One region of the Dorea sp. MB18-49 genome, then DNA from elsewhere that is predicted to be linked to it. Evidence: predicted binding sites of a transcription regulator. Region 1 holds the regulator's gene; each other region holds the start of a gene.

Evidence for each region. Region 1 encodes HrcA, which represses chaperone genes, less so after heat shock. Its sites were predicted from a motif close to TGTTAGCACTCNNNNNNNNNGAGTGCTAACA; they were not measured.
Region 2: NCY30_RS12950 (Hsp20/alpha crystallin family protein) is a predicted target of HrcA. The motif match lies at 2,619-2,649, and genes of this name have one in related genera.
Region 3: NCY30_RS07825 (Hsp20/alpha crystallin family protein) is a predicted target of HrcA. The motif match lies at 2,264-2,294, and genes of this name have one in related genera.
Region 4: clpB (ATP-dependent chaperone ClpB) is a predicted target of HrcA. The motif match lies at 1,409-1,439, and genes of this name have one in related genera.

What each region holds. Positions count from the first base shown of each region.
Region 1 is NZ_JAMOYX010000024.1:20,291-24,700, reverse strand. Features, by position in the region: gene dnaK (molecular chaperone DnaK) at 1-1,463, opposite strand, end outside; gene grpE (nucleotide exchange factor GrpE) at 1,519-2,130, opposite strand; gene hrcA (heat-inducible transcriptional repressor HrcA) at 2,167-3,204, opposite strand; gene NCY30_RS08595 (glycoside hydrolase family 3 protein) at 3,454-4,410, opposite strand, start outside.
Region 2 is NZ_JAMOYX010000054.1:12,441-16,850, forward strand. Features, by position in the region: gene ligA (NAD-dependent DNA ligase LigA) at 1-530, opposite strand, end outside; gene NCY30_RS12945 (IS30 family transposase) at 1,105-2,424, opposite strand; gene NCY30_RS12950 (Hsp20/alpha crystallin family protein) at 2,784-3,209, shown strand; gene NCY30_RS12955 (Hsp20/alpha crystallin family protein) at 3,297-3,758, shown strand; gene NCY30_RS12960 (hypothetical protein) at 3,846-4,410, shown strand, end outside.
Region 3 is NZ_JAMOYX010000020.1:34,331-38,740, reverse strand. Features, by position in the region: gene trpS (tryptophan--tRNA ligase) at 1-151, opposite strand, end outside; gene NCY30_RS07830 (DnaJ C-terminal domain-containing protein) at 334-1,422, opposite strand; gene NCY30_RS07825 (Hsp20/alpha crystallin family protein) at 1,633-2,085, opposite strand; gene NCY30_RS07820 (aldo/keto reductase) at 2,566-3,570, opposite strand; gene NCY30_RS07815 (YbaK/EbsC family protein) at 3,860-4,327, opposite strand; gene NCY30_RS07810 (MATE family efflux transporter) at 4,378-4,410, opposite strand, start outside.
Region 4 is NZ_JAMOYX010000017.1:33,288-37,697, reverse strand. Features, by position in the region: gene NCY30_RS07035 (EFR1 family ferrodoxin) at 1-285, shown strand, start outside; gene NCY30_RS07030 (Hsp20/alpha crystallin family protein) at 892-1,344, shown strand; gene clpB (ATP-dependent chaperone ClpB) at 1,495-4,089, shown strand; gene NCY30_RS07020 (Y-family DNA polymerase) at 4,080-4,410, shown strand, end outside.

The DNA of each region.
Region 1 (4,410 bases):
GCTTTGTCGATATCTTCATCAGACATGTTAGATCCTGCTGTAATTGTGATGTGCTGTTCTTTTCCAGTTCCAAGGTCTTTTGCAGATACATTTACGATACCATTTGCATCGATATCGAATGTAACTTCGATCTGTGGGATTCCACGTGGAGCTGGTGCGATTCCGTCCAGTCTGAACTGTCCGAGAGATTTGTTATCTCTTGCAAACTGTCTTTCTCCCTGTACTACGTTGATATCAACGGCTGTCTGGTTATCAGCAGCTGTAGAGAAGATCTGGCTCTTCTTTGTAGGAATTGTTGTATTTCTCTCGATCAGACGAGTAGCTACACCACCCATTGTCTCGATAGACAGTGACAGTGGAGTTACATCCAGAAGAAGGATGTCGCCGGCGCCTGTATCTCCTGCAAGTTTACCACCCTGAACAGATGCTCCAAGTGCTACACACTCATCCGGGTTCAGAGATTTGCTTGGCTCTTTACCTGTCAGACGTTTTACTTCTTCCTGTACTGCAGGGATACGTGTAGATCCACCAACTAACAGTACCTGACCAAGTTCAGAAGCTGTGATACCAGCATCTGATAATGCTCTCTGTACCGGCTCAGATGTCTTCAGTACAAGATCATGTGTCAGTTCATCAAATTTAGCTCTTGTAAGGTTCATATCGAAATGTTTTGGACCTTCTGCTGTAGCTGTGATGAATGGAAGGTTGATGTTTGTTGTTGTTGCTGAAGAAAGTTCTTTTTTAGCTTTCTCAGCTGCTTCTTTTAATCTCTGAAGTGCCATCTTATCTGCAGATAAGTCAACACCTTCCTGTTTCTTAAATTCAGCGATCATGTAGTCTGTAATCTTCTGGTCGAAGTCATCTCCACCAAGTCTGTTGTTACCGGCTGTAGATAATACTTCGATAACTCCGTCACCGATCTCGATAACAGATACGTCGAATGTACCACCACCAAGGTCATATACCATGATCTTCTGTTCTTTTTCATTGTCAAGACCATATGCAAGAGCTGCTGCTGTTGGCTCGTTGATGATACGTTTTACATCAAGTCCTGCAATCTTACCTGCATCTTTTGTTGCCTGACGCTGAGCATCGTTGAAGTAAGCAGGTACTGTGATAACAGCTTCTGTTACTTTTTCTCCAAGATATCCTTCTGCATCTGCTTTCAGTTTCTGAAGGATCATTGCTGAGATCTCCTGTGGAGAATATTTCTTATCTTCAATTGTTACCTTGTAGTCGGTTCCCATCTCTCTCTTGATAGAAGAGATTGTTCTCTCTGCGTTTGTTACTGCCTGACGTTTTGCAGGTTCTCCGACAAGACGCTCACCTGTCTTTGTAAATGCTACTACAGATGGTGTTGTTCTTGCGCCTTCTGTGTTGGCGATAACTGTTGGCTGTCCACCTTCCATTACGGCTACACAGCTGTTTGTTGTTCCTAAATCAATACCTATAATTTTACCCATGATAAATTTCCTCCTGTATGATTTTTTATTCTGATAATTGTGAATGTTCTTGTTTCTAGTTTGCTACTTTTACCATGCTGTGTCTTACAACTGAATCACGGTATGTGTAGCCCTTCTGAAATTCCTCGGCAACAATATTCTCACCGAAGTTTTCATCTTCCACATGCATCACTGCGTTGTGGAAATTCGGATCAAACGGCTGGCCTACTGCTTCAATAGGCTTAACCTCGATTCCTTCCAGAGTGGTAAGCAGATGTTTATACACCTTCTCCATTCCCTGAACGAACGGATCTTCTTTGTCTTCTTCCTTCACTGCATCCAGACCTCTTTCAAAGTTGTCTACAACTGGAAGAATCTTCTCTATGATATCTTTCGCTCCAACTTCGTACATCTGGGATTTTTCCTTTTCTGTACGTTTGCGGAAGTTATCAAACTCTGCCATCTGACGGGTAAGCTTATCTGTAAGCTCTTCGATCTTCTCGTCTTTTTTATCTTTTTTCTTGCCAAATAATTTTTTGCCAGATTTCTTTTCTGTATCTTTCGCTGTCTCTTCGGCTTCTTCGTTTTCCACTTTTTCAGAAGTTTCTGTTGTCTCGTCTGTATCCGTCTCTGCTTCTTTTGCTTCAGCAGCAGATTTTTTTGCCTCTTCTACAGCTTCTTTTACCATATCTTCCTGGCTTTTTTCCTGCTTATTTTCCAAGGGTTATTCCACCTTTCTATCATTCTTATGGAACATCTGATCCAGTTCTGTCTGGAGACGTTTCATAGATTTTAAAACATGTTCATAATCCATACGTTTCGGTCCGATAATTCCTATCGTTCCCTTCATACCATCACCCAGTTCGTAGGTTGCAGTTACGACACTGCAGTCTCTCATAGTCTGTACCGGAGTCTCATCTCCGATATATACCTGAATGCCGGTATTCTCATCCTGTGCCAGGGTCTGTGTAACCAGTTCGGATAACTGCTGTTTTTCTTCAAATGCACTGATGATTTCCTGTGCGCTCTGGTTATCACTCAGCTCCGGATATTTGAAAATGTTCGTCGCACCGCTTGTGTAGATCTGCATATCATCATCTACATGAATCGCATCTGCAACTGCATCCAGTACATATCCGACTACCTGACTGTGGATTCCTGCCTGCTCCTTTAATCTGGCGATCAATCCCAGGTTGATTTCTTCGATCGACATGCCGTTGAGTGTTGTATTCAGCAGCATATTCAGCTTTAACAGATTCTCATTGCTGATCGGCTCATCAATGTTAATGATCTTATTCTTGATCACATTGCCTCCCAGTACGATGACTGCGATCACCTGTTCCTCATCTACCATAGATAACTGGATGAACTTAATCTTGTTTGAATTGTTCATCGGAGTCGAAACCATCGTTGCATAGTTGGTATTCGTTGCAAGAACCTTTGCTGCCTGTTTCAAAAGCTGATCCATCTTATCTGCTTTGTCAAGCATCTGATCCTGCATCTCATTCAGCTCCTGCTCTTTCTCCTCCATCAGCATATCTACATAGAGCCTGTATCCTTTATCCGAAGGAATACGTCCTGCCGACGTATGAGGCTGGATGATATATCCCATCTCTTCCAGATCTGCCATCTCATTACGGATCGTTGCTGAACTAAGATTCAGATCCGTGTACTTGGAAATCGTTCTGGAACCAACCGGTTCACCTGTCTCCAGATAATTCTGGATGATTGCATGAAGTATTTTCAGTTTTCTTTCACTCATCTCTTCATGATTTATCACCGGTACCTCCTCCTTTCGGTTTCTGGTTATTAGCACTCTTTTTATCTGAGTGCTAACACCTTTCGACTATTAAGATAGCACTCTCACATATTTTTGTCAACACTGTTTAGATATTTTTTAGAAAATGTAAAAAACCTTCTGATTACCACTTCTTTCGAATGCACATCAACGCAAACAGGCAGACTACTTATAATATATTGTCTGCCTGTTAATCACTTTATTCTTTTTCGTTTATATTGTTTTTAACGCAATTCCAAGGATATGTTTTGCACATCTCTGGAGATCCGCTTTGGTAATCCTTCCATTTTTTACGCCGTCTACAATATCCTCTACATTTTTCCTGCATCCTGGCATCTGAAGATCATTTCCTGCCTTAATGCACTGTACACCATCGGAATAGCTGTATTTTCCGCTTTCTGATACCATTCCAAGTGCCGTCGTATCCTGAGACGTATACCAGTCTGTCATAATAAAGCCTTCAAATCCCCATTCATCACGCGCTACATTCTGAAGCATGTCATAATGATTGGCGGCATGTGTTCCATTGATCAGATTATACGATGTCATGATCGCATATGGCTGTGCTGTCTTCACCGCAATTTCGAATCCTTTCAGATAGATTTCTCTTAATGCACGTTCGCTGATATGTGCGTTCGTGAACATACGGTTGTCTTCCTGATTATTTGCCGCAAAATGCTTGATCGTCGTTCCATGTCCTTTGTAAGACTGTACACCCTTTGTATCGGCTGCCGCACACAGTCCGGTAAGCAGTGGATCTTCCGAATAATATTCAAAGTTTCTTCCACACAATGGATTTCTGTGAATATTCATGCCCGGTGCCAGCCACAGGTGAATATGAAACTGTTCCATCTCTTCTCCGACAATCTCACCCATTCTCTTGATAAGATCCACATCCCATGACTGCGCAAGTGTCGTCGCAATCGGGATTGCCGTACAGTACTGGTAATAATCCTGCGCTCCTTCCGGCTGCTCTTTCGCAAACGGTGCAATTTCCATTCCGAACTGTTCCCCACCCGGTAATTTATTGCCTTCTTTATCCGTTTTAAAATGTGTCTGTAACCGTAATCCTGCCGGTCCATCTGCAAGGATCAGATTCGGGATCTTCCGCTTCTCGATCAGTGCCGACGTCGTATCCCCTGCTGCTCCCGGCACACATGCAGAAGATGA
Region 2 (4,410 bases), on a different contig from region 1:
CCATTTCCATCACGCAGAGTATCTTTCAGACGTTCAAAATCATTGGTTGGTATAAAAGACTCACCGGTAATGACCAGACGTTCTTTGTGTGGAATGGTAAGCGGTACATTTAAAAATGCCGGGATATTGTGTGTAATATCTTCCCCCACTTCACCATCTCCACGGGTAGAAGCCTGAATCAGTCTGCCATCTTCGTAAATGAGTTTGGTAGTCAAACCGTCCAGTTTCAGCATAAAGAGAACTTCCTGTCCTTTCATGAAATCTAAAAGCTCTGAAATCAGTTTTGTTTTCTCAAGCGAGAGCAGTGGAATCGGATGGGTGACTTTGGCAAGTTCACTAACCGGATAATATCCAACCGTCTGTGTCGGAGAATTTGACAGGATGAAACCAGTCTGTTCCTCCAGTTCCTTCAGTTTGTCAAAGAGCCGGTCATACTCGGCATCGGATACCAGAGGGGCATCCTGATTGTAGTAGGCATGACGGTATTCATTGAGTTGTTTTACAAGGTTCTTAATTCTTTTGATTGACATAGAGTCTCCTTTCTTTTGTGGCGTGCCAGTTCCGGAATCATTTGTTTTCGTAATCCTCCTTTCCCTGCGTTCAGGCATAAAAAAAGAGAATGACGCTTATGTTCATTCTCAAAATAGATGCAGTTTCCTGCAAAATAAAAAAAGCCAGAAGTCCCTGCTGCTTGTTGGGCATAGGAATACTCCTGACTACGTTTCAAACCTAAACTGCGTGTGATAAATCCTTTCCGGATTGACACAAATAATTGATACAAGAACAGTGTAACACTAGATATAGTATATGTCAAATTGAAATATACTAAATAAGCAATAGCAAAACAATATAGAAAGGACACAGAAAGTTGGTTGAATGAAAAAGTAACTTCCACCATACATTGGCACAGGTAAAATAAGACCTTTTTGCAGGACTAACATCCATATAGTTCTGGATTATTCGTAAAAATTAACATATAATAAGGGCAGAAAACAAAGCTTTTTCTGGAAGATGGGCATGATTTTGGGACCACTGAAAGTACTTTTGAAAAATTAACTTCCACCGGCCTGATTATGAAACCAGCGCCGGAAATGGATCTTGCAGTTACTTTTTCAAGAGTGATGGCTTAAGGATCACCTGGTTGGCGGGAATCCTTTCCAGCTGGCAGAGGTCCAGCAGTTTTCTGTCTATCAGCAGCAGAGCCAGTTCAAACGGGGTGCAGCCGTTTAAACTGGCTCTTGCTACGCTATTGATGTGGTTGGTGATCAGAGTTACCTGCTCCTGGTCCAAGCCTGCGAATGTCGTACCTTTGGGGATAATATAACGGATGAATTCATGATTTTTTTCCAGACGTCCCTTCTGCCAGGAAGCCATGGGATCGCAGTAAAAGACACGGGATAGAAGTTCACCTTCAGGCCGTTCAAAAATAGCTGGATCTTTGAATGAGGCACCATTGTCTGTAAGAATGACCGGAAAGAGTTTTCGATATAGCTCTGCTCCCAGATGGGTATATATTCGCTGAAACACATCTTGTACGTTGTCCTTCCTGTCAGCCTCCATAAGAAAAATAAGCATAAGGCTACAATTACGGAAAAGCATGGTCAACAGTACTTGTTCTGATTTTCCCCCGGCACCTTCCACCACATCTAATTCCACCACATTTGTATCTGGAAACTTTTCCAGATATCTCTCAAAATCCTGATAGGATCTGTCTTTTCTATATCCAGTGTTGTCAGGTTCTCTGCGGACCTGCCGACGTTTTTTGTAGCGGACCTTCCGGGGAAGGTCGAGGTTGATTGCAGTGAAGTATCCCTGGTCTATATAGTTGTAGAGGGTCCTTATAGAACAAGGGACGGATTCCTGATTAGAAGCAAAGATATGGGACAAAGGCTGTCCCTGCAGAAGCAGAGGGGAAACCAGACGGTCCAGCTGTTCCAGGGACTCAGGAGTCTGGTTAATCCCAGAGCGTGAAGAAGATTTTGTTTCACTGTAAATATCGTTGGCATAATTGGCCCTGTAGAAATAGAAGTCGTGGGAACAGTTGCGTATCTGAGGGCAGTCATTACACACGTAGGGGGGCTTTTTTAACTTTTCGCAGAGTCTGGGAGTAAAGTCAGGACAATACATGGAACAGCGCTTAGGGCGGCATTTCCAGCATAAGGAATTACAAGTCTGATTCCCGCAGATATGCTGCTTTACACAGTTCTGAAAATGCTCGCATTCTGAGCGCTTCCGCTGGGTTTCGTTTTGAAAATGAGGAACCCGGAAAAGGTGACGCCGAATCTCCTTGGAAATGGTAGAAGAATCCTTGTTGATTCTGCAGGCAATCTGCGTGAAATTTTCCCCACGGCTGATACCATGTTCAATGGCAGCACGATCAGCAAGGGTAAGGTGTTTTTTGTTTCCAGTAGCTTTAGTAGACATAAATGAATCCTCCTATACAATAAAAATATCCCATTTCCGGTAGTTGGAGGATATGACCAGGGAGGAGCCCTGGTATTTCTTATAGAATAAACGATTGCAAGACTAACTTCCACCCCCAGTTCCTAATGTAGAGCAAAACAGACTAAAGGTGGAAGTTAGTTTTTCATTTAAGGGACACAGAAAGTTCACAAAAATATTAGCACTCACTATTGACGAGTGCTAATATACGTGCTATAGTACATATAGAACAAAGAAGAAGGAACAACAAAGAGAGTTAAAAAGATTCTCTTGAGTTTCTTATAACATCCCAGTTCCAAAGAAACAAGGTAAACATGCATAGAAAAAAGGAGAGATGACTTATGTTAATGCCTAGTATTTTTGGAGAAAACTTATTTGATGATTTTTTTGATTATCCATTCGTAAAAAATGAAGCGGAGTCAAATGGTTTGATGAAGACGGATGTGAAGGATACCGAACATGGATATGAGATTACAATGAACCTTCCGGGAGTAAAAAAGGAAGATGTAAAGGCAGCATTGAAGGATGGTTATCTGACAATCAGTGCTACTTCAGATTCCAAGAAGGAAGAGAAAAATGATAAAGGACAGTACATCCGTCGTGAACGTTACACTGGTTCCTGCAGCAGAAGCTTTTATGTTGGTGATGCGGTAACTGAAGAAGATATCAAAGCCAAATTTGAAAACGGTACATTGAAGATGCTGGTTCCGAAAAAAGAAGAGCAGAAGGCTGTGGAAAATAAGAAATACATTGCCATTGAAGGATAATGTATTCATGACATAGATGTTCAATCTGCCGGACTTCCAAAGGAAGACCGGCTGACATGACAGGTTCATAAAAAGGAGGAATGACGTATGTTAATGCCTAGTATTTTTGGAGAAAATTTGTTTGATGATTTTATGAGTGATTTTCCATTCTTTGATGATAGAGATCTGAGAAAGACAGAAAGAAAACTGTACGGACACAATGCAAAACGCCTGATGAAGACTGATATCAAAGAGACAGATTCCGGCTTTGAACTGGAAATGGATCTTCCGGGATTCAAGAAAGACGAGATCAAGGTTTCACTGGACAACGGTTATATGACCGTCAGTGCGGCGAAAGGCCTGGACAAGGATGAGCAGGAGAAGAAATCCGGAAAATATATCCGCAGGGAGCGTTATGCCGGAGCCTGCGAGCGTTCCTTCTATGTAGGAGAGAATGTTACGGAAGCGGATATCAAAGGAGAGTTTAAACATGGTATTCTGAAACTGCTTGTTCCGAAGAAAGATAAACCGGCAGTAGAAGAAAAGAAATACATTGCCATTGAAGGCTAATGCGAAGATACAGGTGAGCGGGGGAGCGAAGAAATGCTCCTCCGCTCTTGTGCTATTTGGAGAGAAAATGAACGAGAGGTGACGGTGATGAAACAATATATACTGGATACCCGGATGGGAACCATACAGGAAGAACCGATACAGGGAAAAATGGGCTGGGATGGAACAGAAAACCAGCAAGAGAATACGTGTCTGATACTGGCAGCAACACTAAAGGAATTTGAAGCAAGTGAAATCCTGCATCCCTGTAAAAAGGAGCTGCTTCACAGTCTGAACTGTGAGAAATACTGCAAAGTAGAGTTCTTTCATAATTGTATTCAGGGAATTATCCGGTCACCGTTGACAGATGGGCACAGGCAGAAGCCGTTCCTTTTTGGATTCCTGCTGTATCAGAACATGCTGTGGTTTGTGAGTGATGATGCAAAACTGCCGAACATGGTGGAACAGATTCGGGAAGAACTATATGAGGGGTTCTCTATTCAGGATTTTCTGCTTGCCTTTTTTAATCATCTGATTGAGAAGGATATGAGCTTCCTTCAGAAAATTGAAGATGGGCTGGAACGTATGGAAGAAAAAGTGCTTGACAGGAAAGAAGCCCACCTCAATGAAGCAATCATGCAGAACCGCAGGGAGTTATCACAGCGACACGGCT
Region 3 (4,410 bases), on a different contig from region 1:
CAGTCAATGCCTGCGCATCTGCGATCATAATATAAATCTCGTCATATTCTCCTGAATTCTGTAATTTTACACGTTCTTTCAAAGAACCTACATAATGACCGACGTGAAGACGTCCTGTCGGTCGGTCACCAGTTAAAATAATCTTGCTCATCTTACTTATCTCCTTAGCATATATTTCAATAACCTGTATGGGTATACAAATTCATTGTCTCTAATTATTTTATTATAATTCTTTCTAAAGTGAGCGTCAATACAGAAAAAATGCATCATTTTACCTTTCCTGAATTTTTATCTAAATCCTTTTGGATAAAATGATGCATAACAATTTATAAATTATGCTGCCCCTCTGCTTCCGTTCTTACACGCAGCTTCGAATTCTTTCAATTTTCTTTTTGCCTCATTGCTTAGATTCTTTGGTACATCTATCTGAACAGTCACATACTGATCTCCATATCTTCCTGCATCCTTCATAGACACGATTCCTTTACCTTTTAACCGAATCTTTGTTCCGGACTGTGTTCCCGGATTAATCTTGCACACTACCCTTCCGGTAAGCGTCTGTACAACTGCTTCACCACCTAATACTGCTGTAGTAAACGGAATCATGACAGTTGAATATACATCCATATCTTTTCGCTCAAATCCCGGTCGTTTACCAACTCTCACTTTCAGCAACAGATCTCCTGCCTTGCCTCCTGAAAGTCCAGGCATTCCTTTGCCACGCAGACGGATACTTTTTCCGTCACTGATGCCGGCCGGGATATGCACTTTCAGTGATTTTCCTGCTGCATTACTGCCCTGTGCGTCTGACAGCCGGATGACTTTATCTCCTCCAAATGCAGCCTCGTCAAATGTCACATCTATCTCAGCGGTCACATCGGAACCATCCTGACGGAAATTTCCTCCTCCGCCGAATCCATGATTTCCAAATCCATTTCCGAATCCGCTGCTTTCATAACTTCTTCCGGACGTACGTGTCCTTCCTGATCCACTATTTCCAAATCCGCCAAATCCATGGAACTCGCTTCCACTGCCTTCCGAGAATCCGCCGCCAAATATATTCTTCAGGATATCGTCCATATCGCCGCCTTCGAAATGATATTCCTGGAAGCTTCCATTCGGTCCGGTATAACTGTAAGTACCGCCGCCAGGTCCGCTTCCATAGCCATATGCTCCACTGCCGCCTGCACTGCCATCAAAAGCTGCATGGCCAAACTGATCATATAATTTCTTTTTCTCCGGATTACTCAGCACATTATAGGCTTCTGTCGCTTCCTTGAACTTTTCTTCTGCCTGTGCATTTCCGGCATTGGTATCCGGGTGGTATTTCTTGGCCAGTTTACGATATGCTCTTTTTATTGTACTCTTGTCCGCACTCCTGCTGATTCCAAGAACATCATAATAATCTCTTTTTGCCGCCATAGTTCTCCCTCCCGTCATTTATTCTATATTATTTTCTATTATCTTCATCTATGTGAACAGGATTTCGTGGAATATGTGAGTTTCTTACGTTATCCTGATTATTTTCTCTTTATGATATTGTACCCCACAGGCTTAACACCTGTGGGGTACGTTTACTCTTTTGCCATACAGGCTATACCGTCACTTATCGTTTCCCGCATCTGCCTGTCATTAACCTTCGATTGAAATGTAATGTTTCTTCTCTTCTACCGGTTTTGCTTCTGCTTTCGGAACACTGAAGGAAAGGATTCCACTTTCATATTTCGGATGTACATCCTCTACGGTTACATGTTTTCCTACATAGAAGCTTCTGCTCATGCTGCCTGCATAACGCTCTTTTCTAATGTAATTACCTTTCTTGTCTTCCTCATCTTTGTCCAGTCCTTTGGCTGCACTGACGGTAAGTACGCCGTCTTTCAGTTCCATCTGGATCTCATCTTTCTTAAATCCCGGCAAGTCAATGTCTATCTCATATGCATTCTCTGTCTCTTTTACATCTGTCTTCATTAAGTTCTTTGCGTGTTTTCCATACAGTTCTTTGTCAACATTCGGGAATGTTGGGAATGAAAAATCGTTCATAAAGTCATCAAATAAGTTTTCTCCAAAAATACTAGGCATCATCATAAGTCATATCTCCTTCCAAATGATAAAAATTTATAATTAGCACGATCGGAGAATTCCGAGGTGTTGTTTGCTGGAACTTCGGGATTCCGGATGTTTGAATCTTGTATGAATGCTGTCGGCTTCATATCTTTGATTCTTTATCTCTCTTCCTTTGTTCTATCTGTACTATAGCACGCATTATTAGCACTGTCAAGAGGTGAGTGCTAATTTTTTCAAAAAATTTGTGTACCCGTAAAATGAAAAATCTACTTCCATATTTCATTCACAACATATTCCCGGCTCCGGGTATGCAGCACTTTTTCTCCTTCCATTCCAGTAAAAATATAATCTAGCGCGACAGTACCCATCATTGATAGTTTCTTCTGATCGCATAGTTACGAAAAAGGCAAGTATCTTTTTTTGTGATACTTGCCTTTCTGAAATATTAATTTTATCAACCAGATATTCTCCATCTGCTTTACTGTCTATTCATAATTTTCTCTATTTCTTCTCATCCAACAACATCACACCCTGCGCCGGATTCTTATCAATCGCACCAACAATCGGATGTGGTACATAACACTCTTCCAGATATGCAATGCCTTCTGCTGTCAGTCGAACGTTCAATGCACCTGCCGCATCATCCAGATACTGCATCTTCGTTGCACCGATGATCGGCGAAGTAACACCTTTTGCCCACTGCCATGCGATTGCGATCTGCGACATCTTACACTGATACTTTTCTGCAAGTTCGTGTACGCGGGTGACAATCTTCATATCTGCGTCTTCCATACGGTCATATTTGCCAACCGCAACTCTGTCCGTTCTTCCTCTTAAAGATTCGGATTTCCATGTCGTTCTTGCAAGGTGTCCTGCTGCAAGCGGGCTATATGGCATCAGTGAGACATTCATCTGTTTACAGATAGGAATCAATTCTCTTTCATCTTCACGGTACAGTAGATTATAATGATTCTCCATTACAGAAAATGGTGTCCAACCGTGTTCTTTTGCCGCAAGCTGCATATTATGGAACTGATATCCATACATGGCAGATGCTCCGATCGCACGTACCTTCCCCATCTTCACCAGATCATGAAGCGCTTCCATCGTCTCTTCAATCGGCGTCTCATAGTCAAATCTGTGAATGATATAAATGTCCAGATAATCGGTTCCGAGACGTTTTAATGTTCCATCGATTTCCCGGAAGATAGCTCCTTTGGAAAGTCTTCCTTCATTAAAATATACTTTCGATGCAATCACTACTTTGTCTCTTGTTGTATGATTCTTTAATGCTTTTCCAAGGTATTCTTCACTTGTTCCTGCCGAATATCCATTTGCTGTATCAAAAAAATTGATTCCAAGATCCAGTGCATGTGCCACCATCTCATCCGTCTGCTTCTCATCCAGTGTCCAGTCATGCATCGTTCCGGCTTTTCCAAAGCTCATGCAGCCTACACATAATTTTGATACTTCGATATCTGTATTTCCAAGTTTCGTATATTCCATATGCCTCTTTCCTCCATGTTTATGTTTTCTGACATTCAGACTGTTCATCTTCGAACTTATCACTGTTCAAACCGGATATGATACAGGCGGTAACCTGTCTTCAAATCTATCCCTTCTTTCATTCTGACACGTTGTCACTACCTGTAGTGTAATTCTTTTCTGACATCATGTCAATACTTCTTTCAAAGATACAGCGAATCCGGCACCTACATAACCTTCCACTGGCAGTTCCTTGCAAATGCATAGAAAAAAGCGAATCATCTACCGACAATCCACTTTCTCTCTTTCTTTACATTTCTTTACATACATCAATCCATCCACATGCCCCGGCAACGTCTTCCAGTTCTGCAATCGTAAGTCTGACTGCACTGTGGTCATTACCAGCTGCAGGATATACCGTCTCAAAACGTTTCAGAGATTCATCTAGATAAACTTTAATTCCATCTTTAATTCCAAATGGACACACACCGCCCGGGGCATGTCCGATATATTCTTCTACTTCATCGAATGGAATCATCTTCGCCTTCACATGAAACTGATCCTTATATTTACGGTTATCAACCTTCGCCGTTCCCTCTGTCAGGATCAGGATTGGTTCTCCATCAACCAGAAATGACATCGTCTTTGCGATCATTCCCTGCTCTACACCGAGAGCTTCTGCTGCAAGCTGTACCGTCGCACTTGATTCTTCCAGTTCAATCACGTGATCTGCATAACCTTTTTCTTCCAGATATTTCTTTGCTTTTTCTAATGACATGATCCATATCTTCCTTCCTGCATCTATATTTTCTTTTTATTATACTACTTCTATACTGCTTCTTCATTCCTTTTTATATCGGT
Region 4 (4,410 bases), on a different contig from region 1:
TGTGGATATACATTTTTCCTTACCAGCTATGGAGCAACGACAGGTGAGGCTGGCAGTATGGCGAAGAAGATTATGGCTCATAATGGGCAGAACTTTGATGCCTACTATAGTGTGATTATGCCGGATACATGGACACCGGTATTTGACCTTACGAATAAGAATAGAGTTGATAAATGGCTGAGTGACGGCAAAAAGCAGCTTAAGCTTGTTATCGGCAATATAATGTCAAAAAGAAAAGGAAATTTTGTAGACAGAAAATTATATAGCCGGAAACCTGAACTATAATCCGGAAGTGCATTGCACCCATCATGAACACGAGCATTCCTGCGGAGAACATCATTGTGGTGAAGATAAGCATGGCTGTAACGGTAATGCAGGTAACTGTTAATGAGTGAGTCAAGCCTACTATTATCTGTGGAGTATTCTACGGATAATGGTAGGCTTTTTTCCTTTTTTTTGATAGGATTTGCTGAGTAATTCATTGTAGGTAGTTTGTAGACAGTTCCAGATACCACGGAGTTGTGCATCTGTAAAATTTACTAGTTGGAGTAACATTTTTTGAACATGATTATTTCTGATTCCATAGTTTTTTAGACATTAAATTTCTCAACAGAAAAATTATTATTTTATAGATGCAGTATTTGCGAGCGTAAATGTTACATTTTGGAGTATAACATTGAAAAGTTTTGCAAAAAAAAATCAAAAAATTAGCACTCGCCTCTAGACAGTGCTAACAAAGTATGTTATAGTACAAATAGAACAAAGGAAGAAAGATAAAGAATCAAAGATATGATTCCGAATCGAAACTCCAGAAGTTCCAGCAAACAACATCCAGGAATTATCCGATGATGCTAACAATACATTTTAAACATTTGGAAGGAGAAATGACTTATGATGATGCCTAGTATTTTGGGAGAAAATTTATTTGATGATTTTATGAACGATTTCAGATTACCTGCATTTCCGGATGTAGACAAAGAACTGTATGGAAAACATGCAAAGAATTTAATGAAGACAGATGTAAAAGAAACCGAGAAAGGTTATGAAGTAGATATGGATCTTCCGGGATTTAAGAAAGATGAGATTCAGATGGAGCTGAATGATGGAGTGCTTACCATCAGCGCAGCCAAAGGACTGGACAAAGATGAGGAAGACAAGAAAGGTAACTACATCAGAAAAGAGCGTTATGCAGGCAGCATGAGCAGAAGCTTCTATGTAGGAAAACACGTAACCGTAGAGGATGTACATCCGAAATACGAGAACGGAATCCTCTCCTTCAGTGTTCCGAAAGAGGAAGCAAAACCAGTGGAAGAAAAGAAAAATTATATTTCCATTGAGGGATAATTAAATAAGGTAAGAACCGTTGCCACGGTGGGAGCAATCCTTCTGTGGCAAAAAAATACAACAAAATTAGCACTCGAGGGTTGACAGTGCTAATAAAACGATGTAATGTTATATTGCAAATAGAACAAGAGTGAAAAGGAGGTTGTCTATATGAATATAAATAAATTTACACAGAAATCACTGCAGGCTGTTCAGAACTGTGAACGTATTGCAATGGACTATGGCAACCAAGAGATTGCACAGGAGCATCTGCTCTATGCGTTGCTGACACAGGATGATAGCCTGATCGCGAAACTGATGGAAAAGATGGGGCTTGATAAGAACCTCATCATTAACAGAGTAGAAGAAGCCATTCAGAAACGTCCGAAAGTCCAGGGCGGACAGCAGTATGTCGGACAGGATCTGAACAATGCACTGGTACACGGTGAAGACGAAGCAAAAGCTATGGGAGATGAATATGTATCTGTAGAACATCTTTTCCTGGCAATGATGAAATATGCAAGTAAAGATATGAAGGCACTTTTCCGTGAAGTGGGAATTTCGAAAGAAGGATTTTTACAGGCATTATCAACCGTCAGAGGTAATCAGAGAGTGACCAGCGATAACCCGGAAGATACCTATGATACATTGAACAAATATGGTACCGATCTGGTAGAAAGAGCAAGAGAACAGAAGATGGATCCGGTTATCGGACGTGATTCCGAGATCCGTAATGTGGTCAGAATCCTTTCCCGTAAGACGAAGAACAACCCGGTCCTGATTGGTGAACCTGGTGTAGGTAAGACAGCAGTTGTAGAAGGTCTTGCACAGCGTATTGTACGCGGTGATGTACCGGAAGGACTGAAAGAGAAGACAATCTTCTCCTTGGATATGGGTGCTCTGGTAGCAGGTGCCAAATATCGTGGTGAATTCGAGGAACGTCTGAAAGCAGTACTCGAAGAAGTCAAGAACAGTGACGGAAGGATCATTCTGTTCATCGATGAGTTACACACCATTGTCGGAGCAGGTAAGACAGACGGAGCCATGGATGCCGGTAATATGTTAAAACCTATGCTGGCAAGAGGTGAACTCCACTGTATCGGTGCAACGACACTGGATGAATACCGTCAGTATATTGAAAAGGATGCCGCACTTGAGAGACGTTTCCAACCGGTTATGGTAGAAGAACCCACCGTTGAAGATACCATTTCTATCCTTCGTGGATTGAAAGAGCGTTATGAAGTATTCCATGGTGTGAAGATCACAGATGGTGCCCTGGTAGCAGCCGCAAGATTATCTGACCGTTACATTTCCGACCGTTTCCTTCCGGATAAGGCTATCGACCTTGTAGATGAGGCGTGTGCATTGGTTAAGACAGAACTGGATTCTATGCCGGCAGAGATGGATGAGCTGAACCGTAAGATCATGCAGATGGAGATTGAAGAGACGGCTCTTAAGAAAGAAGATGACCGGTTAAGTAAAGAACGTCTGGAACACTTACAGCAGGAACTGGCAGAGCTTAGAGATGAATTTGCCGGTAAGAAAGCACAGTGGGACAATGAAAAAGTCGGTGTCGAACGTGTACAGAAACTACGTGAAGAGATTGAGCAGGTCAATAAAGACATCGAAAGAGCACAGCATTCCTATGATCTGGAGAAGGCAGCAGAACTTCAGTATGGCAAACTGCCACAGCTTCAGAAACAGTTAGAAGAGGAAGAAGCAAAGGTAAAAGACGAAGATCTGTCTCTCGTACACGAAAGTGTCAATGACGAAGAGATCGGAAGAATCGTATCCCGCTGGACAGGAATTCCGGTTGCCAAGTTAAATGAAAGCGAACGAAGCAAGACTTTACATTTAGGTGATGAACTGCATAAGAGAGTCATCGGACAGGATGAAGCGGTAGAACTGGTAACAGAAGCCATCATCCGTTCCAAAGCAGGAATCAAAGACCCGACCAAACCAATCGGTTCGTTCCTGTTCCTTGGACCTACCGGTGTAGGTAAGACAGAGCTTGCCAAAGCACTGGCAGAGAATCTGTTCGACGATGAGAACAACATGGTACGTATTGATATGAGTGAGTACATGGAGAAATATTCTGTGTCACGTCTGATCGGAGCGCCTCCGGGATATGTCGGATACGATGAAGGCGGTCAGCTTACCGAGGCAGTCAGAAGAAGACCTTATTCGGTTGTACTGTTTGATGAGGTAGAAAAGGCACATCCGGATGTATTCAATATCTTGTTACAGGTATTAGATGACGGACGTATCACCGATTCACAGGGACGTACCGTGGACTTTAAGAATACGATCCTGATCATGACATCCAATATTGGATCTCAGTATCTGCTGGATGGTATGGACGAAAATGGCAACATCAGCCAGGAGAGCCAGAATGCGGTAATGGAAGACTTAAGAGCACACTTCAGACCAGAGTTCCTGAACCGTCTGGATGAGACGATCATGTTCAAACCATTGACGAAAGACAATATTTATGACATTATTGACTTATTAGTAGCTGATGTCAACAAACGTCTGGCTGATCGTGAGATTTCAATCTTCCTGACCGAAGATGCGAAGAAATATGTCGTAGACGGAGGATACGATCCGAACTATGGTGCAAGACCACTGAAGAGATTCCTCCAGAAACATGTCGATACACTGGCAGCAAAACTGATGCTGCAAGGTGACGTTGGAGCACAGGATACGATCATCATAGACGTAGAAGACGGTAAGCTTGTGGCAAGGAGTCAGAGCGTGTGCGAATAATATTTCACATAGATGTCAATTCAGCATATCTTAGCTGGACAGCAGTAGAACAATTGAAAAACGGAGCCGGGGTGGATATCCGGACGATACCTGCGATCATTGGCGGAGACCAGAAGTCCCGCCACGGTATCGTACTGGCCAAATCCATTTCGGCAAAAAAATATGGCATTCGTACGGGGGAACCTGTTGCGAATGCCTTTCGTAAGTGTCCGAATCTTAAGACCTATCTGCCGGATCATCAGATGTACCGTGAATATAGCAGAAAGCTGATGGAATTTTTACGTACTTACACGACACATATAGAACAGGTCAGTGTGGATG